One region of the Heyndrickxia sporothermodurans genome, then DNA from elsewhere that is predicted to be linked to it. Evidence: a T-box and tRNA genes for the amino acid it is inferred to sense, from the RefSeq annotation. Region 1 holds a T-box; the other holds one or more tRNA genes.

Region 1 (10,518 bases):
TTTCATCTTTACCTAATGCTGTCCGCACTTGTACATCCAATTTAGGTCCGTAAAAAGCTGCTTCTCCATCTGCTTCAAAATATTCTAGTCCTAAACCATCCATAGCCTCTTTAAGCATACTTTGGGCTTTGTTCCACATTTCATCATCATCGAAGTATTTTTCTTTATCTTCAGGATCACGATACGATAGGCGGAATGAATAATCTGTAATATCAAAGTCTTTATATACGGCAATAATTAATTCAACTACCCGTTGGAATTCCTCTTTGATTTGATCAGGACGAACAAAAATATGTGCATCATTCAATGTCATTCCACGAACACGCTGTAATCCTGAAAGTGCTCCTGACATTTCATAACGGTGCATCGTACCTAGCTCCGCAATACGAATTGGCAATTCGCGATAACTATGAATGCCGTTTTTATATATCATCATATGATGAGGGCAGTTCATTGGACGAAGCACTAATTGTTCATTGTCCATTTCCATAACCGGGAACATGTCCTCTTGGTAATGATCCCAGTGACCGCTTGTTTTATATAAATCGACACTGCCCATAATTGGTGTGTATACATGATCATAACCTAGACGCTCTTCCTTGTCGACGATATAACGTTCAACAGTCCGACGAATGGTTGCACCTTTTGGCATCCATAGTGGAAGACCTTGTCCAACCTTTTGGGAAGTCGTAAATAAATTTAATTCTTTTCCGATTTTACGGTGATCTCTTTCTTTTGCTTCTTCTAAAAATTTTAAATGTTGTTCTAAATCTTCTTTCTTAAAGAAGGCTGTTCCATATACACGTTGGAGCATCTTATTATCGCTATTTCCGCGCCAGTAAGCACCAGCAATGCTTAGCAGTTTAAATTCCTTAATTTTTCCTGTCGATGGAACGTGAACCCCACGACAAAGATCAAAGAATTCACCTTGCTCATAGATTGTTACTTTCTCATCTGCAGGTATCGCGTCGATTAATTCCTGCTTATATTTGTCACCCGCAAACAGTTCTTTCGCTTCATCGCGAGTAACTTCTTTACGAACGATTTCGAGATTTTCACTAATAATTTTCTTCATTTCTTTTTCTATTTTTTGTAGATCTTCTGGGGTAATAGACACTTCAAGGTCCATATCATAGAAGAAACCATCTTCAATAACAGGTCCAACACCTAATTTAACATGTCCGAATATTCTTCTTACAGCTTGTGCCATTAAATGGGCAGTACTGTGGCGAAGCACCTCTAGAGCATCTTTATGGTCTGGTGTGACTATTTCAATTGATCCATCAACGGTAATTGGAGTACGAAAATCAATTAATTTTTCATTTACTTTCCCGGCAATTGCTTTTTTCTTTAACCCTGGACTAATGGATGCTGCAATATCTTCAGTTGTTGTTCCGGATGGAAACTCCTTAACAGCACCATCTGGAAAAGTCATCTTAATCATGTCAGACATGTTTTTTACACTCCTTTTGTTAAAAAATTATACAAATAAAAAACTCGTCCCTGGAAAGGGACGAGCTATATACACGTGGTTCCACCCTAGTTTACATATCAGAAATATGATATGACTTCGGATCATTTTTAACGGAATGGTTCCGTCAACTACTAATAGAATGCTCTTTCGCAGTTGAAGTTTAGAGGTGGTAAGTACTCATTTCGTGTTGGAAAGTTTCACCAAATCTTTCCTCTCTGGGAACCGTAAAGGAATACTGTTGTCCTCATCATTACATTTAAACTATTTACTAGTACCAATTCGTACTTTACTAATATGTACGTTATTATAGACGGTTCACAAGAGAAAATCAAGAGTGATATTACCGATTAATCATATTTTTCATTACAAGCTGCTTATCTTTCGCAAAATGCTCCTTTTTTAAAAGGATTACTCTTTCTTCGAATATATTTTGGATTGTACGAATTAAGCCATTTTCCTCCGAATCAATATATACATAAATCTTCGTTGGCGCAATGGATAATAACGGTGCGATGGTAACAGAATCAATATAAATAGGATGGTTAGTTAACAATCTTCGATCCATTAATTCGGCTATTTCTTTCTTCGTAATTTCTTTAAAATGCTCATCAAAAAATTTCCCGTAACCTTCAAAATAAATTCTTACAATTTTTATTTTCGGTTCTCGTTTCTCTAAATAATCCCTTAACGTTTGAACAAATACTTGATATTCTTGTTCCATTTTATATTCATCAATTGCCATCTCAACGTATTGGATCAATCGTTCGAAGTAGGCTTTTAATCTAAATTTAAGCAGCGAATCGAATGAAACCGATTCATGTTGTTCCAACAAAGGAAAAATAGCCTTCTGTATCATTTCTTCATCATTAATAACACCTGTGATATTAGTTAATTCCTTACGTTCACCATTGAACATTTCAATAACGATATCAAGGATATTATTCTGCTCTGACTCCTCTTTATAATAAAAATACTCATCTAGAATATCACGAACCCAATCTAATCGTTTTTTCAATACAATAAATTGTATAATTCCCTCTTGTATATCAGTAATCGAAATTAATTTGACGTCAATTGTTATAAAATATTGTTTTTGATTTTGAAAAGTCGTTTCGTGAAACCAAACCGCCTTATTTCTTTTAATAAAATATTCATGAAGCCAAATTGCATCTTCCAAATCTTTAAAAATAAAATCCAAGCATATCCCCCCTGACATGGAATTATCCATGTTATATATATATGGATTGCTTGGACAATTTAGAAGTATGGTATGAATAAAAAGGGTTGTTTTCTAGTGTCGCCGATTCGGTCCATCGATACGTACAGGCGTAGAAAGATATTTAATCCGCTCCATAATTCGTGCCGCTTTCATTTTCTCCTCTTCTCCGCGCTGTGAATAAGTAAGATGGTGCAGTAAAGCATCAAAATCAAAATTCGATGAAAAGAATGTTGGTAAATTTTCTTGCATACGAAATTGTAAAATAGACCCTAATATTTCATCTCGAGTCCAGCTTGACATAACTTCCGCCCCAATATCATCAAGCATAAGGATAGGTGATTTTTTTACCATTTCCATTTTTTCATTTACAGTATGATCCCCAAGCGATTGTTTCATTTCTCTGAAAAACTCCGGCACATAGACTATGAGTGAAGAAATTTGTTTCGTTTCCGCTAAATGGTTAGCAATAGCAGCTAATAAATACGATTTCCCAACCCCAAAGCTGCCAAATAAATATAAACCCTTCATATTATTTCCCGGTTCATATTCCCTAGCGAACTTTTCTGCATATTCAAACGCGATCGCTCTACCCGGGGTGTTAGCATTAAAATCAAAGTCAGCGATTCGAGCTTTTAAAATATCTTTAGGAACATAGATGCTTTGAATTAATTTTTCGGTTTTCTTTCTTTCATCATGATAAACTTTCCGATGACAAGGCCGGTACGTTATATCAATGGAGTTTCCGGTTAAAATAAGTTCAGGTTCATAACCTTGCATCATATTTATACATTGATCTAAGCTTTGGCATTTTTGACAATTTTTCGATTGAGAAATAAATTCATACAATTTCATTAAACTATTATTAATCATTGAACTTGTAATTCGTCCTTCATTTTCCAATAGAAATTTGCGAACATCTTCATTTTTTAAAATCTCATTTCTTTCTTCTTCATATCTCTGTTTAAAATTTGTTCGCATAGACAATTTTTTTAATGTATCATTGATTTTTTCCATTCGATTCACCTCCTATTTTTTATATTGTTGCTTTATCATTTCAAGCCGTTTTAGTTTTTCGTTAAAATCCTCTGAATTCTCTTGATTTACCGGTTTATCCTCCTTTTCATTAAACCAATCAGGAATTTTTTCCGTACGTATCGGTTTTTTCCGTTTTTCTTTTCGGTCATTTTTATTATCAGCCCACTGCTGGTATTGTTTATGCTCATTTTTAGCCAATTCCATTGCTTCTTTGACCGTTTTCACTTTTTTCCTTGACCAGTGGGAAGCAATCTTCTCTAAATAATTTTTAGTAAGTTTCATGTCTGTTTTAAGCATTACATATTGAATGAGCACATTTATGACGCCCGGCGGAAGTTGTTGTTGAAACATAATCTCTTCTATCGCTTGTAAATCGGATTTCGATGGTTCACTGCCATCAGAAATATCAATTAAAAGCTGTCTTGGTGAAATCGTTTCTAAGTAAACAATCAACTTTTCTTCCTGAGTATTCGTCTCCTCAATATTGGATCGGTAGAGGACGGGTTGTAATCGGTCAACAAGCTTAGGTAATTGTTGGGAATGTTCTAATTGGTACCAATCTCTTGCCCCTTTTCGAAGTTGTTCAATATCAATCTCTTGTTCTGCGTTAAGTGCACTTAACAATAAATTTTTCATTTCCAAAGCATTTATATTGTACAAAAACGATAGGTTAGTGATAGCAGCTTTCACCTGTTTCGTGATCGCACTCTTTGGAATGATAAGCTCATTCAGTCCCGCCATTAATAATTCAAAATCAAAGTCGGTGTTTTCTATATTTATCTTACTAGTGGAAGACCTAGAAATAAATTGTTCGTCCATTCCTATTTTACTTGCATCGTTAGCATCTGAATCTTGGAATAAATTATCTCCACTAGTTGTATACACTTCTTGAAATGTCCGAGTAATTTCTTTATATTCCTGTTTATCAACCATTTGATCAGCAAATAAATTTTTTAATCTTAAAAAATGTGTACGACCTAATTGGCGGTATAAAAAAACATTCAGCATCCCATCCGTGAAAAATTGTTCAGGAGATAACGGTGGTTGCAGTTCATAGATAAACTTTCGATCCTCTCCAACTTGTTTAACGTACGTTTTTAATAAACCAATTCCTTCTAGTTTTAAACGAGCTTCATAAATTTCTCTTAAATTTAACGATAAAAAATTCATTAAATGATAATGGGTCCACTCATCAGATAATAATCGATTATCTTCCACTTCATTCCAAAGTGTTGTGTACAGACTGTAACAGTTTGTTCCAATAAGCGGCTGATATAATAACGATATTACTTTCCGATCATATTCGTGCAAAATACCGTTTAATGACACTTGATACCGATCTACAGGTTGAACCTCACTCCACATTTGATGCATGGTTTACACTTCCTTATAAGAAAAAGCAAAAGACTAGCCAAGTGCTCTAGCCTTGTTAGGCAAGGATTTTATTTGGCAAGGAAAGTTCGCCTTGCCTCTTTTTGGCAAGGAAAGTTCGCCTTGCCTCTTTTTGGCAAGGAAAGTTCGCCTTGCCTCTTTTTGGCAAGGAAAGTTCGCCTTGCCTTTTTTTTGGCAAGGAAAGTTCGCCTTGCCTTTATTCTTTTTTAATTAATTCCTTTAATTCTTCTAAAAAAACATTTATATCTTTAAATTGTCGATAGACAGATGCAAATCTGACATATGCCACTTCATCCACTTTAGCTAGCTTGTCCATAACTAATTCACCAATCAAATCTGAATTAATTTCAGAATGCCCCAAATTTCTTAAATGCTTTTCAATATCTAAAGTTATTTTTTCTAATTCCGCAAGAGTTACTGGTCTTTTTTCACAAGCTCTAATAAGACCGCGCAATATTTTTTCCCTGCTGAATTCTTCCCTTACCCCTTCTTTCTTAACAACAATTAGTGGGGTCTCTTCTACTTTTTCAAAAGTAGTAAAACGAAAGGTACATAATTCACATTCACGCCTTCTGCGAATCGAACGTCCTTCGTCAATTGGACGTGAATCAACTACACGAGTCCCGTTATGTGAACATGATGGACATTTCATTTCATCAGCTCCGTTCATAGCTTTATTACTTTCATGATATAGAAAATTGATGAAAATCACAAGAAAAAACGAGGTGTATGATGAACGGACATACACCTCGTTTACTTTGCTATTTTGTACTATTTTATTTTACTATTCATGCGTTTACTTTTACTTATTTTACTTGCACCTTACCCATGCCACGAGGAAGTTCCATTGTTTCTCGTTTTTGGGCATTTAGGCTTTCAGCTATATAGTTAGCGGCAATATTTGGATCTAAATTACCGCATGTGTACACATCAATACTAGCATATCCATGTTCAGGAAAGCTGTGGATTGTTAAATGGGATTCAGAAATTATGACTACACCACTAACACCTTGTGGGGCAAATTTATGAAATGCCACTTCTCGAATTTCAGCACCTGATTTTAAAGCTGCCTCTACAAACGTCTTTTCAATAAAATCCATATTATTTAATTTTTCAAAATCGCAACCCCATAATTCGGATATTACATGACGACCCATTGTTTCCATGATCGTTTCCCCCTTAAACTTAATATTTTTTGTGGTTAATAAACATATGATCTGTTTCACTATGTAACTACCACGGGGGAAAGTTAGTCCAAAGAGGTCCTAACCCTTTAAGTAGCCACAAATATTAAATTTTCAACATCACGAAAAATAGTATACTTTGTTTAAATTCTTTTTGCAATAATCATTTTAAATTTCTCAATTAATTTGAGAATCATATATGTAAAAAAACTTGCTGTAAATTCAGCAAGTTTTTTTATTTAACTTATTTTCACTTTTGACTTATTATTTAATTCTTTAGCTACATATTTTGTTAAATCAACGACACGGCAGGAGTAGCCCCATTCGTTATCATACCATGCAAGGACTTTTACTTTTTTCCCTTCCATAACGATCGTTGATAAACCGTCAATGATTGCGGAGTGTGGATTTGTATTAAAGTCAACAGAAACAAGCGGTTCTGTCGTGAAATCTAATACCCCTTGTAACGATCCTGTTGAAGCAGTAATAAAAGCATTATTTACTTCTTCTACTGTTACTTCTTTCTTTAAATCTACGACTAAATCAACAAGAGATACATTTGGTGTAGGTACTCTTAATGCCATTCCGTGTAATTTTCCTTTTAGCTCAGGTAACACCAATGCTAAAGCTTTCGCTGCACCAGTCGTAGTAGGTATAATTGATTGCGCACATGCGCGGGCGCGGCGTAAGTCTTTATGTGGATTATCAATATTCTTTTGGTCATTTGTATAGGCATGAACAGTTGTCATTAATCCATTTTCAATTCCGAATTGCTCATGTAATACTTTAACAACTGGCGCTAAACAATTGGTTGTACATGACGCATTTGAAATAATATCGTGTTCTTCAATATTTAATGCGCTTTCATTTACTCCCATCACAATCGTAACATCCTCGTTTTTGCCCGGGGCTGTTAAAATGACCTTTTTTGCACCTGCTTGCAAATGTTGAGCTGCTTTATCTCTTGCATTAAATTTTCCGGTTGCTTCAATGACGATATCTATATTAAGTTTTTCCCACGGAAGTTCTACTGGATTTCGTTGGTTAAGTAATTGGATACGATGTCCATTAACAATTAATTCATTATCGGTTGAAAGAATATCTACATCGAATTTTCCATGCGTAGTGTCATATTTAATCAAATGCGCTAATGTTTCAGCAGGATAACTTGCATTAATAGCCACTATCTCTAAATCTTTTTCTACTATCGCTTTTCGAAATACCATTCGACCAATTCGTCCAAATCCATTAATTGCTATTTTTGTTCTCATCAATGCTAGCCTCCAATATTAACGTTATACTCAATTACAACATTTTCTGAAATTAGTATAACACATTAATTGAATTATGTAAGTATAAATATGATGATATTAAAAAAAATACACTAAAAAACACCACTTTGATTAAAAAGCGGTGTTTTTGTGTCTTGTTTATGACATCCTATTAAGGATGCATATCCCATTCATTAATAATTTTATTTAATTGTTTTTTCGTTTCCTCCAACGTTTCATTATTATCAATTACCGCATCCGATAATTGAATTTTCTCCTTCAATGGCATTTGTGAACGAATTCTCGCTATTGCATCTTCTTCAGATAAATGATTTCGTTTCATTAGCCTTTCTTTTTGTATATTTGGATCGACAAAAACGAGAATCGTTTTATCGACCATATAAGTAAGTTTACTTTCAAACAGAAGAGGAATATCCATTATTATTGTTTGTTTTCCAGCTTCGATTGCCTCCGCTTTTTTCTTTTGCATGTAGTTCCTTACCGCAGGATGAACGATACTGTTAAGAAGCAATCTCTTATCTGTATTATGAAAGACGATAGATCCTAATTTTTTTCGATCAATATTGCCATCTTCAAGAAGAATTTCCTTCCCAAATGCTTCAATAATACCGTAGTAAGCATCTTCACCAATATTGACAACTTCCCTAGCAGCTATATCCGCGTCAACTATTGTATATCCTTTAGCTTTAAGCATCGCTGAAACTGTGCTTTTTCCACTCGCTATTCCACCGGTTAATCCTATAATCATTGCCATATCTTTTACCTCACTAAAATTTAAAAAGTCCGATTAATATAAGTAAAATCCCGGGTAAGAATGAAATTTTTTGCATCCAATTGAGATGAGAGAACATTTTTCCTAATTTTAATCCAACAGCAACAAATAAAATACTCATAACTGCTACAGAAATACTTAAATGGATTGGTGCATATCCAAGCATTGACGCACCTATTCCCGCTCCAAAAGCGTCCAATGAAAGGGCAACACCAAGCATAAATGCTTCAATTCCATTGATTGTTCCAGAGTTATCAAAGTCAGCCGATGTGGGCTTTTTTAAGATATTAATGACAACCCCTAAGGAACGAATTTCAAGGTTTAATACAACTTTTTCGCTTGTATCGTTTTCTTCTTTTTCCTGTCGAAAAAATTGGTATAACACCCAAATACCAATCAAAATAAGGATTACTCCACCGAATCGATTGGCAAAAGTTGGTTCCAAAAAGGATTGTAGAATATTCCCAAACAAACAGGCAATAAAAAGGGAAAAGCCTGAACATATCCCAATAATAATTACCGACTTTATTGGAATTTTCATTTTCCTTAATCCATAAGTAAAACCAGCACTAAAATTATCTAGACTAACTGCAAAAGCTAACATTAAGAGTGATAACTGAAAGCCCATAAGAAAGCTCCTTCCTGTTCTCACATCACTACCTATAATATATGGAAGGAGCTTATCAAATGTTAAAATGTTTATTGCTTTATTTTTTGACATTTTGGGCAAAAATGTGTTCCTCTGCCCCCTGTCACGGTTTTTTCAATTGGTGTTCCACATCGTTTACAAGGTTCACCTTTTCGCCCATATGCAAGTAATTCTAATTGAAACATACCAATTTGACCTTGTGAATTTACATATGAACGAATCGTACTTCCACCTTTTTCTACTGCTTCAGACAGTGTTTCAATGATTTCCCGGTGGAGAAGTGTTATTTCTCTACCAGTTAATGTATTAGCTTTTCTGTCAGGATGAATTTGGGCACGAAATAATGCCTCATCAACGTAAATATTTCCTAAACCAGTTACAACCGTTTGATCCAAAAGTGCAGGTTTTATTTTTCGTTCTGTTTTTCGCAGCTTGTCTTGCAAATACTTTTTTGTAAAATCAGATGAAAATGGTTCAGGTCCTAATTGTAACAGTGGAAGTTGATTATTTTCCTCGCCTTTAAGAAATAAATGCATCGTCCCAAATTTACGAACATCCCGATAGCGTAGTTCAGTCCCATCCGTAAAATGAAAGATGACATGTGTATGTTTATCGATCGTTTCCTCTTTGCTAAATAGTCCATACTTTCCTTCCATCCGAAGATGTGAGACAAGAGCATATGTGTTTGTGTTAATAATTAAGAACTTCCCTCTTCTATTTATATCTGTAATTGTTTCCCCTTGTAAAGCATCCGTAAATTGTTCAATTTCAACTGGCTTTTTTATTATTTTCGGCCAAAATACGGATACGTTTTTAATTGTTTTTCCAACAACAAGCTCTTGTAATGTTCTACGAATCGTTTCAACCTCTGGTAATTCAGGCACTAATTAACACCTCTTTATTACTTTCAATCTGTTATTTCGCATCAAACCAAGTTGGACCAAATGCATAGTCAACCTTAAGAGGAACAACTAAATCCACTGCATTTTCCATTACTTCGGGAACGATTTTCTTCAATATTTCAATTTCGTCGCTTGGTGCTTCGAATATTAATTCATCATGCACTTGTAATAACAATCTTGTTTGCAGTTTTTCCTCTTTTAATCGGGCTGCCATATCAATCATTGCTTTCTTAATGATATCTGCAGCACTTCCTTGGATCGGTGTGTTCATAGCTGTTCTTTCAGCAAAGCTGCGAATATTAAAATTCCGACTTGTTATTTCAGGAATATAACGTCTCCTCTTTAGGATTGTTGAAACATATCCCTTTTCTTTCGCATCTTGAACAATATCATTCATATATTCTTTGACACCCGGATAGCTTGCAAAATACCGCTCAATAAAGCTAGCCGCTTCTTTTCTTGTTATTCCTAAATTTTGCGATAACCCGTAATCACTTATTCCATAAACAATCCCGAAATTTACCGCTTTTGCTTGTCTGCGCATATTATCTGTTACATCATCTTTATCTACATGGAAAACGTCCATCGCTGTTTTCGTG
Region 2 (10,518 bases), on a different contig from region 1:
ATCAATGGCAAGGTCACCGTTAATATCTTGATACGCTTGAATAATTTTTCTCATCACAAGTGGCTGTTCATCGATTTCCTTCAACATATAGTGAGGGTATGTGCCCTTTTCGATATCGCTTGCATCGATTAGTGCTTTATAAGGCTCTCTAGCAATCTTTTCACCTAATAAGTTTTGGATAATGATTTCGTCCTTTTTCACGATGACCATTTCTTTATCCATTAACTCAATAAATTGATCAGTTACTTGAATCATCGCCATTGCATCACTCGCGACAACATTAAAGCCTTCTCCAACACCTACTAATAGTGGGCTTTTGTTTTTCGCTACAAAAATTGTATCTTCATTTTCCGTATCCAATAATGCAAGGGCATAGGAACCATGTAATAGAGTTAACGTTTTTCTGAAAGCTTCCTCAACACTTAATCCATCAGCAACAAACTTTTCTACTAACTGCACAATAATTTCCGTATCTGTTTCACTTTTAAGCGTAACGTCTTGTAAATACTCTTGCTGCAATAGTGAATAGTTTTCGATAACACCATTATGAACAAGGGTAAATCGTGTACTTGCACTTTGATGTGGATGTGCATTTTCTTTACTTGGCACTCCATGTGTCGCCCAACGTGTGTGTCCGATTCCGATGTGACCCATTACATCTGTATCAACGACTTCACGAAGATCCGCAATACGTCCCTTTTCCTTAAAAACATGAACTCCAGACTCATTCTTTACTGCGATCCCAGCAGAATCATATCCTCTATATTCAAGCTTTTCTAAGCCTTTTAATAAAAGTTCTTTCGCATCTTGATTTCCAATATATCCAACGATACCACACATTTGTATCTTCCTCCCAAATAAAGGGGGCAAGATGCCAGAGGGCAGACTTGCCCCCTTATTTCTGTATTATTTTAAAATGTTAAGATTTTAGACAAAACAATCGTTTCTACAGCCAATAGCTTATCTAATTCTCACATTTCTTTTCCCTTTGTGCACCGAGTCACCTCTGATGTTTTAAGAAAAAGACGTCGACTGTGTGTGGCAGCCGGAAGGTATCCGCCGAATTCTCGATAAACCTTCTCCTCGTCAACTAGACAATTGTATCCGCTCGTTGTCTAGTTCTGGCGCTTTTTAAAACGTTCTAAACATCTATCCTCCTTTTCTCTTTTGGCAAGTAAAAACATGATAATCATATCCTACATTAATACTTAGGTCAATAAAAAAGTATAATAAAACAGCTATAAAATAAAAATATGCATAAGGATTCGTATACGTTCCCCTTATGCATATAATTCCACTTATTCCTCTGAAAGTCCCATTTCTTCTTTTACAACTTCTGCAATTCTATTAACATAAGATTCACAAGCTTCTTCAGTAGCTGCTTCTGCCATAACACGTACTAACGGCTCAGTACCGGAAGGACGGACAAGAATTCTACCATTTCCGGCCATTTCTTTTTCTACCTGTTCAATAACCGCTTTTACTTTTTCATTATCTGTTACATGATACTTATCTTGAACACGAATATTCACGAGCTTTTGCGGATACTTTTTCATTTCCCCAGCAAGTTCTGATAATGGTTTATTCGTTGCTTTCATAATATTAAGGAGCTGTAATCCTGTTAATAACCCATCGCCGGTTGTATTATAATCTAGGAAAATAATATGTCCTGATTGTTCGCCACCAAGATTATAACTATTCGTTTTCATTTCTTCAACGACATATCTGTCCCCAACTGCTGTTTGAATGCTCTTAATTCCTAATGCTTCTAGCCCTTTATGAAAGCCTAAATTACTCATTACTGTAGAAACAACTGTTGATTGTTTAAGTCGTGCTTCACTCTTCATATATTTAGCACAGATGAACATAATTTGATCTCCGTCTACAACTTCACCATTTTCATCAATGGCAATGACTCGGTCTCCGTCCCCATCAAAAGCAAGTCCAACATCCGCTTCTTTTTCTTTCACAAATGCTGCTAGGCTTTCAGGGTGAGTAGAACCCACACCGTTATTAATATTCAAGCCATTAGGAGATGCACCCATCGTAGAAATGTCTGCTTCTAAATCAGCAAATAGATGTGTAGCCAATGAAGAGGTTGCACCGTTCGCACAATCTAGTGCCAGATGAATACCGGAAAAGTCTTCGTCTACAGATTGTTTAAGGAACTGTAAATACTTCTGACCGCCTTCGAAATAATCATTAACAACACCAAGATCTCCACCTACAGGTCTTGGTAATTGATCTTCTTCCATATCAAGAATTTGTTCAATCTCCGCTTCTTGTTCATCTGAAAGCTTATAGCCATCGGATCCAAAAAACTTGATGCCATTATCGGCGACAGGGTTGTGTGAGGCTGAGATCATAACTCCAGCTTGTGCACCTAGAGCTTTTGTAAGGTAAGCAACCCCTGGAGTAGAAATGACACCTAAGCGCATAACTTCAGCACCAATTGATAAAAGCCCTGATACTAAAGCTCCTTCAAGCATATGCCCAGATATACGAGTATCACGACCTATGAGTACTTTTGGACGCTCCGTATTTTTCGTTAACACGTATCCACCATAACGACCTAATTTAAATGCTAATTCTGGTGTTAACTCAGAATTGGCTACTCCTCTTACTCCATCTGTACCGAAATATTTACCCATTTGAATATTCGCTCCTTCTAAAAATACAATAATTACAAATTAAATATCTCCACTTTCTTTCTCCGTTAAGCGAATTTTCGCTTTCTTCTTCGACAGCTCCCATGTTATATCCTTCGGTCCATCAACCTTTAGATTTACTTCATGTACTCCTGGAGATAAACCCGATAAATCCATAAGAATATCAAAACTTGACGCACTAATATCTTTTAATGATTTGGTTGTACCATTAACCGTTAAATCTACTTCACCATTTTTTGGCGATAAAAATTCCATCGTGTAGTCATCAGGTAAGCCCGTACTGCTTACTTTAATATTGCTGAATGTCTTTTCTTCTTTTTTCTCACTAGTACTTATTCGGACTTTTACAATTTCTGGTTCTAATTTATTTATACCTTTTGGCACTTTAATTGGAACATCAAGTTCTGTATCTTTATCATATTTACTAATATCTACATCCACACTTAATGCATCAATTGATTTTAGCACATCACTTCTACCATAAATTTTAATATTTTTTGGTATCGTCGTGATGCTATTAATAACAATTCCTTCCTTTTCATCCCCAATTGGATTTACGGTAATAGGAACGGTTTTACTTGGATTTTTAACCGGGACGGTCACTTCTACCGTTTCCGGATCGACATCTACATTTAACTTATTTAATGATTTGTCTAACACTTGTACTTTAGCATCTCTTGTAATTGTCGAACTAATTTCCCGTTTTGAATCAACTGTCGCTTTTACATACGTAATTTGATCAATCACATCTTTTGCTCCAGTTATTTTTACTGTTTTTGGTTCAACAGAAGGGGTTTCAGCTTCAAAGCCACTTGCTAATAAATTAGAATTAAATTCTGCATCTACCCTAAATTCCTTCGTCACTTTCTCTTGAACGGTAACAGTAACGTATGCAGGAGAGATTTTAGCTGTCAATTTATCTGATAGATCTTTAAGCTTTAGCTTAACCCGCTGTTTTCCAAGTTCAGCATCAGTTAAATCAATATAGACAGTGAAATTTTTTAGATTTTTTGTTGTTCGTACAAATCCCTTTGGTCCATCAATGGTTACATCCACCGTTTCAGGAACACCTGTCACCACAAAGTTCTGCTGGTCGTAAATAACTTCAACAGGCATATTTTGAACAACATCATTTTCATTTTTTTGTCTCGTGTCCTTTTCTTTGTTACCATTTTCAATACTAACTGATATATATAGCAATAACGCTAAGAACAATGCAACGATTCGAATAAACCATTTATTATCCATAAATTTATCCACGCTTCTTCACCCTCCAATTCCATATTGATGAGGAAGCTTGCTTGTTCATTGATATCATAAATTCTTTTTCAAGCATCTCCTTGAATTGGTCTATTTTTAAATCCCTGTGAAGTTCACTATTTTTCGTTAATGATATTGCTCCTGTTTCTTCAGATACAATGATCGTTAAACTGTCTGTTACTTCACTTATACCAAGAGCAGCACGATGTCTCGTTCCCAATTCCTTCGAGATGAATGGACTTTCTGACAAAGGTAAGTAACAAGCAGCTGCAGCCACTTGATCTTTCTGTAAAATAACAGCTCCATCATGTAAAGGTGTATTAGGGATGAAAATGTTTATTAGTAATTCAGAAGAGATTTTGGAATTCAATGCAATCCCTGTTTCTATATAATCACTAAGACCTGTCTCCCTTTCAATCGAAATTAATGCACCAATTCTTCGCTTCGCCATGTAACTTGTCGCTTTAACGATGGCATCAATAATTCTCGATTGCTCCTCTTCTTCATGCATCGTTCCACGGGAAAATAACTTCCCTCTTCCCAATTGTTCTAGCGCTCGCCTTATTTCCGGCTGGAAAATGATAATTAAGGCAAGAAATCCCCAATCAATGGCTTGCTCCATAATCCAATTTAAGGTACCTAAGCCTAGAAAGATACTTAAGTTCCTAACAATAAGGATGACAATGATCCCTTTTAAAACTTGTACTGCCTTCGTACCGCGTATGATCATTAATATCTTATAGATCACGTACCATACGAGTAAAATGTCAATAATATTAGAGATATAGTCAAAAAAATTGAAGTCTGCAAACGGCATGTCCGATCCTCCATTAATTTTATATCGTAAAAAAAGCCGCTTTATAAATATGTACTAAATTATATTATACCATATTAGTACAAACCACAAAAAAGAGAAACAAACGTCTTTATTTGTTTCTCTTTTTTTACTTATCTTCCTTAAAAAAACTTACTATTTCTTCGGCACCTATTTTTATTTGAAACCAAAGCCAATCAAACATTTCATTAATTTCTTTTATGTCTCCAGTTACGCGACCTGCTGAGGCCATGTATTTCTCACCATTAATAACCGTTACACTTCCGTCTACTTTACCTTCTATTCGCAAATCACCATTTTTAACTAATAAATCACCTTTAACCGTTTCACCTTTTGGAACAATAACAGTGTGATTTTCTACTTGTAAATTCGGCTTTTTCGTAAATGAAAATTCTTGATTGTTATTCCACATAGAGAGGATACTTCCCCCCATTAGAATAATAAACAAGGAAGCTGCAGCAAGGAATGGATGATTGGTTACCCAACGTTTTATTCCTACTTTTCGTTTCTCCTTGGGTAATTTCGCCATTACTTTTGCAGTAAAATCACTTGAAGCACATATCAATGGTGTACTTTTTATTAATGCAGTTGTTTTCTTTAGTTCCTGAAAATGCCTTGTGCAGTCAGCACATGTTTGAAGATGTTCTTTTAATATAGTTTCATGCTCAGAGGATATATCGCCATCCATGTATTCATGCATAAAGAGAATAATTTCTTCAGAACAAGTATTCAATTCGTTCTCATCCTCTCTATAAATTTCGAAGTTGTTTTCTCAAAGCCTCACGTCCCCTGTGGATTCTTGTTTTCACAGTTCCTAAAGGCAATTCCAGGATTTGGCTAATTTCATTCAACGAAAGATCTTCCAAATATTTCAATACTATAACCGATCGGTATTTTTCAGGAAGTGACTGAATCGCAAATTGAATGGTTTCTTGTAATTCATAATCCATTACTTCTACATCAGGTGCTTTTCCTGTTGCTGCAATTTGCGAATACATAGTTAAGCCATCTGTCCCTGCTACCTCTGCGTCCAAGTAGAAATCAGGCTTCTTCTTTCTTAAGCGATCAATACATAAATTAGTAGCAATCCGGTATAACCAAGTGGAAAATTTCCTTTCTTGTTTAAAGCTATGAATATTAATAAATGCACGTATAAAAGCCTCTTGGGCAATATCCTCGGCTTCATGCAAGTTACCTAACATTCGATAGCATATTTGAAGGACTTTGTCTTTATAAATTTCCACTATCTCTCCGTAAGCATTCTGGTCCCCTTTTAACACTTGTTTTATTCTTTTTTTAACCAATAGTTCCATTCAGATTCCCCCGCCCTAGCGGCTATACATTGTTACGAATGAATAGCATAAAGGTTTCAAAAAATATTTTTTATTTTTATCTTAACAAATATTTACCAATAGTTGTTTGTTTTTTTACAAAAATGGATATGAAAATTAGATTTGAAGTGTTTGATGGTGGTAGTTAGGTGATAAAGCAGAAAAGCAGTAGAATAAATTCTACTGCCCATATGAATGTTATAATAGTTTTTCTCCAAATAAAGAGCCCATTAATGCAACTGCAACTGTTGCGGTTCGATTTCTTTCATCCAATATCGGATTAACTTCCACAAATTCTGCAGAAGTAATAATTCCCGATTCCGCCAGCATTTCCATTGCTAGATGGCTTTCACGGTAGCTGATGCCACCAAGTACAGGTGTGCCCACTCCCGGACAATCGCTCGGATCCAGTGCATCTAAATCCAAGGACAAATGCACGCCATCCGTCTTATCTTTTAAATAGTCAATGGCTTCTTCCATTACTTTAGTCATTCCAAGTTTATCAATTTCATGCATAGTAAACACTTTTATATTTTTGTCTTTAATTAGCTCTTTTTCACCTTTATCAAGATCTCTAGCCCCAATTATTACGATATTTTCGTGTTTTACTTTAGGAGCATAGCCGCCAATATCAGTTAATGTTGGATGTCCGTGGCCTAAACTTGCAGCAAGCGGCATACCGTGAATATTTCCTGATGGAGATGTATCAGCAATATTTAAATCTCCATGGGCATCATACCAAATGACGCCTAGGTTTTTATAATGTTTAGAGACACCTGCTAATGTTCCAATTGCAATGCTATGGTCTCCCCCAAAGATTAATGGAAACTCTCCTTTTTCCACAATTCCATCAACCTTTTCGCCTAAAATAGCATTGGCGTCCGCAACCGCTTTCAAATTTTTCATATTCGTTTCGGGATCATGCAAACGTTCTGCAGCACCAATTTCAATGTCCCCTTGATCAGTCACTACATAACCGAGCTTTTCTAGCCGTTCCACAACACCTGCATATCTAATCGCACTAGGTCCCATATTAACCCCTCTGCGAGATTGTCCTAAGTCCATCGGAACTCCTAGTATAGTAATTTTCTTTTCCATTATCGTAAAACCTCCTCAATCCCTATCTATCTCTATTTTAATACTTCATAATCTTCTGACTCAACTCGACAAATTCATGTATATATATGCATTATTCAAAGTAGAGACAAAAGGCCGTTTACAGAAAAAACTACCCGCTAGATGCCTAACGAGTTTACTTTAGAGGTGCAAAATATTAAACAGATTGCAAACAAAATAATTCATAGTGCATTTCACATTGATTTATCCAGATTTTGAGGAATTTTCAATTGCTTACCATTTCCTAATTCACAGATTTAATCACAGAATATAAATAATTATTGGAGAGTGTGTGATTTTTTTGTGGTTTAACACGTGATTATAATTGTTGAATTAATTTTTAATGGGAACTTGCCTGGGCGACATCTTCAGGATTAGTTGAGCTGAGCCCCGCAATGCGTCTAAATGAAATTTACTTGGTTTTATTGAAACATAAGAAGTACTAATTGAGTAAGCAGTGATATTTAATAAGCGGAGTTTTTCCGGTTAGATACAGGATGGGGCATGTTTCGGGGCTATATAAGCGGAAGTTTTCCGATTATGCAATGCAAAATCCCTCTTTTTCACGTTTTTTGCGTAAATAGGCGGAAAAATTCCGGCTATTGGAGCCTAATTTCAGTGCTATTTCCTCATTAAGAGGAATTTCTCCGCTTATTTCAAACTCGCTTTAACATTTAATGCACTTGTGGTACCTGAGAAAAAAGACTTAGAGATATTTACATCTTTAAGTCTTTTTAGCAGTGAAATATACTGTTTATTATGCTGTGAAGATTTTGTGATTTACCGTTTTGTACCTCTAAGATAAACTCATTACTAATTTCCAAGGACAGTTTAATTTCTACTTTTCGTCTATAACCTCTTTTTTCTCTTCCTCCCAATTATTCACTCCATCATCTTCATCAAACTCAATGATCACATCAGCTATTCCCTTTTCGGCCATGATTCGTTCCTCTAAACGGTCCTTAATATCATCGGCCTGAGCTACAGTTAAACTTGGATCTACTTCGATCTCTACCTCGACATGTAGTTCTTCCCCTTCTTTAACAACGGTAATATCCTGAATATCTTTAACACTTGGATCCTCCATAACGATATTACCAATTTTCATCTCCATCTCCTCATCTGCTTCACCGATAGCCCCCGCTGCATTATCTAAAAATACTTTACCAACAACAATGAACATCATAATCCCAATTATAACGGAGGCAATCCCTTCAGCTTGGTGAAACGATGTAAAATGAGAAATTATTACCGCAATGATGGCTAAAAGTCCTCCTGCGGTAGCAACTGTGTCCTCCATAAAAACAAGCTTCGTTGCGGGCTTAGCCTTACCTAAATACTTAACACTCTTTAAGAAAATTGCGGGACCTTTTGCTTCATCTCCGACTTCATGAAGAATTTCCTTCATCGCCTTAAATAAAACAAAACTCTCAAGTAATACGGCTGCACCTAAAACAATGATATTTATGACAAAACCTTTTGACGCAGTTGGTTTTAAAATATGATGAAATCCTTCCTTTATTGTTTCATAAGACATAATTCCAACAATTAGAACAGCACCTAAAAGGACTAAGTTTACAACCCTACCAAAACCATTTGGAAATCGGTCCGTAGGGGCTTTCTTACTTAAGGCGGAACCAATAAATACAAAAAATTGATTCGCAGCATCCCCTAAACTGTGCATCGTTTCAGCAAACATGGCAATATTGCCCGTTAAAAAGAAAGCGATACCCTTAATAATTGAAATAACCGCATTGACTATTGCCGCTAACATTGCTGATTTATTACCTTGTCTTAAAAGCTTTATTATGTCTATCATTTAACAACCTCTACTCTCAATCGAATTTAATAAAAATTTACCGATTGTTTATACGTTTGTAACTCTTATAAGTTTCTCTATAAATATTTTTCACAAAAAAAAATCCTTAAACCTCTAAGGTTTAAGGAAACTTTTGCAAATTTGATGAGCCATGAAGGACTCGAACCTTCGACCCTCTGATTAAAAGTCAGATGCTCTACCGACTGAGCTAATGGCTCTAAACAATGGCTGGGCTAGCTGGATTCGAACCAACGAATGACGGAGTCAAAGTCCGTTGCCTTACCACTTGGCTATAGCCCATTGAAATAATAAAAGTGCGGGGCTTTGGTCAGTCCCTACAAGCAAACATTTTAGTCTAATAAAAAAGGACATTCTTATTATGTCCATTTTAATCAAATTATATTAATAAAAATGGTGGAGGGGGACGGATTCGAACCGCCGAACCCGAAGGAGCGGATTTACAGTCCGCCGCGTTTAGCCACTTCGCTACCCCTCCATATCATTACTAATCGTAATGAATGGTGCCGGCCAGAGGACTTGAACCCCCAACCTACTGATTACAAGTCAGTTGCTCTACCAATTGAGCTAGGCCGGCTTATTATTATATTTTTTATATGGTGGAGGATGACGGGATCGAACCGCCGACCCCCTGCTTGTAAGGCAGGTGCTCTCCCAGCTGAGCTAATCCTCCAATGTCATTTATGTAATCTAAGTTGGTGACCCGTACGGGATTCGAACCCGTGTTACCGCCGTGAAAGGGCGGTGTCTTAACCGCTTGACCAACGGGCCAATCTATGTAAGATAATCTCATAATTCATATTATAAGCTTCCAACCGGGCTCGAACCGGTGACCTCTTCCTTACCATGGAAGTGCTCTACCTGCTGAGCTATGGAAGCAATGGCTCCGCAGGTAGGATTCGAACCTACGACCGATCGGTTAACAGCCGATAGCTCTACCACTGAGCTACTGCGGATTAATATAAACCCGGCAACGTCCTACTCTTGCAGGGGGAGAGCCCCCAACTACCATCGGCGCTGAGAAGCTTAACTTCCGTGTTCGGGATGGGAACGGGTGTGACCTTCTCGCCATAATTACCGGATATTTTTTGCCTCACTGCATTTGCAGCATTTGGTTAAGACATTATTTATTATAATGATTTTCAACCAAATTTCAAGGGTTTTTTAATAAAATTATTCCCTCAAAACTAGATAAATGAGAAACAGTAATAACGTTGAATCAACCTGTCCAGCTGCGGGCGCTATCGGCTCGCGTCACTTCACTTCTTCTGTCGAAGTCTTCCAGACTTCTCCGCCAGAAGCTCCAGTGAGTTTCGCCAGAGAGCTGCGCGCCCTTCGCTTTTCTTATTAGGATAAGTCTTCGACCGATTAGTATTCGTCAGCTCCATGTGTCGCCACACTTCCACCTCGAACCTATCAACCTGATCATCTTTCAGGGGTCTTATTTAGATAAACTAAGGGAAATCTCAT

Evidence for each region. A T-box is a leader RNA that pairs with one kind of tRNA and senses whether it is charged. The one in region 1 lies ahead of thrS (threonine--tRNA ligase), so its partner is inferred to be a tRNA-Thr.
Region 2: it has a tRNA-Thr gene. The T-box ahead of thrS (threonine--tRNA ligase) is inferred to sense a tRNA for this amino acid. The anticodon was not compared.

Annotation. Positions count from the first base shown of each region.
Region 1 covers NZ_NAZB01000008.1:115,069-125,586, reverse strand. Annotated here, with positions in the region: gene thrS (threonine--tRNA ligase) at 1-1,453, opposite strand, end outside; T-box leader at 1,507-1,734, opposite strand; gene B5V89_RS02370 (putative sporulation protein YtxC) at 1,815-2,672, opposite strand; gene dnaI (primosomal protein DnaI) at 2,766-3,707, opposite strand; gene B5V89_RS02360 (replication initiation and membrane attachment family protein) at 3,720-5,102, opposite strand; gene nrdR (transcriptional regulator NrdR) at 5,317-5,772, opposite strand; gene speD (adenosylmethionine decarboxylase) at 5,927-6,286, opposite strand; gene B5V89_RS02340 (glyceraldehyde-3-phosphate dehydrogenase) at 6,544-7,575, opposite strand; gene coaE (dephospho-CoA kinase) at 7,748-8,350, opposite strand; gene ytaF (sporulation membrane protein YtaF) at 8,364-8,996, opposite strand; gene mutM (DNA-formamidopyrimidine glycosylase) at 9,068-9,901, opposite strand; gene polA (DNA polymerase I) at 9,933-10,518, opposite strand, start outside.
Region 2 covers NZ_NAZB01000052.1:55-10,572, reverse strand. Annotated here, with positions in the region: gene glmS (glutamine--fructose-6-phosphate transaminase (isomerizing)) at 1-840, opposite strand, end outside; gene glmM (phosphoglucosamine mutase) at 1,299-2,651, opposite strand; gene B5V89_RS17130 (CdaR family protein) at 2,691-3,929, opposite strand; gene cdaA (diadenylate cyclase CdaA) at 3,922-4,746, opposite strand; gene B5V89_RS17120 (anti-sigma factor family protein) at 4,874-5,497, opposite strand; gene sigW (RNA polymerase sigma factor SigW) at 5,514-6,077, opposite strand; gene rocF (arginase) at 6,294-7,193, opposite strand; gene B5V89_RS17105 (cation diffusion facilitator family transporter) at 8,050-9,030, opposite strand; tRNA gene B5V89_RS17100 (tRNA-Lys) at 9,176-9,248, opposite strand; tRNA gene B5V89_RS17095 (tRNA-Gln) at 9,256-9,330, opposite strand; tRNA gene B5V89_RS17090 (tRNA-Tyr) at 9,443-9,526, opposite strand; tRNA gene B5V89_RS17085 (tRNA-Thr) at 9,550-9,625, opposite strand; tRNA gene B5V89_RS17080 (tRNA-Val) at 9,646-9,721, opposite strand; tRNA gene B5V89_RS17075 (tRNA-Glu) at 9,745-9,819, opposite strand; tRNA gene B5V89_RS17070 (tRNA-Thr) at 9,855-9,927, opposite strand; tRNA gene B5V89_RS17065 (tRNA-Asn) at 9,930-10,004, opposite strand; rRNA gene rrf (5S ribosomal RNA) at 10,014-10,130, opposite strand; partial or broken rRNA gene B5V89_RS17055 (23S ribosomal RNA) at 10,397-10,518, opposite strand, start outside.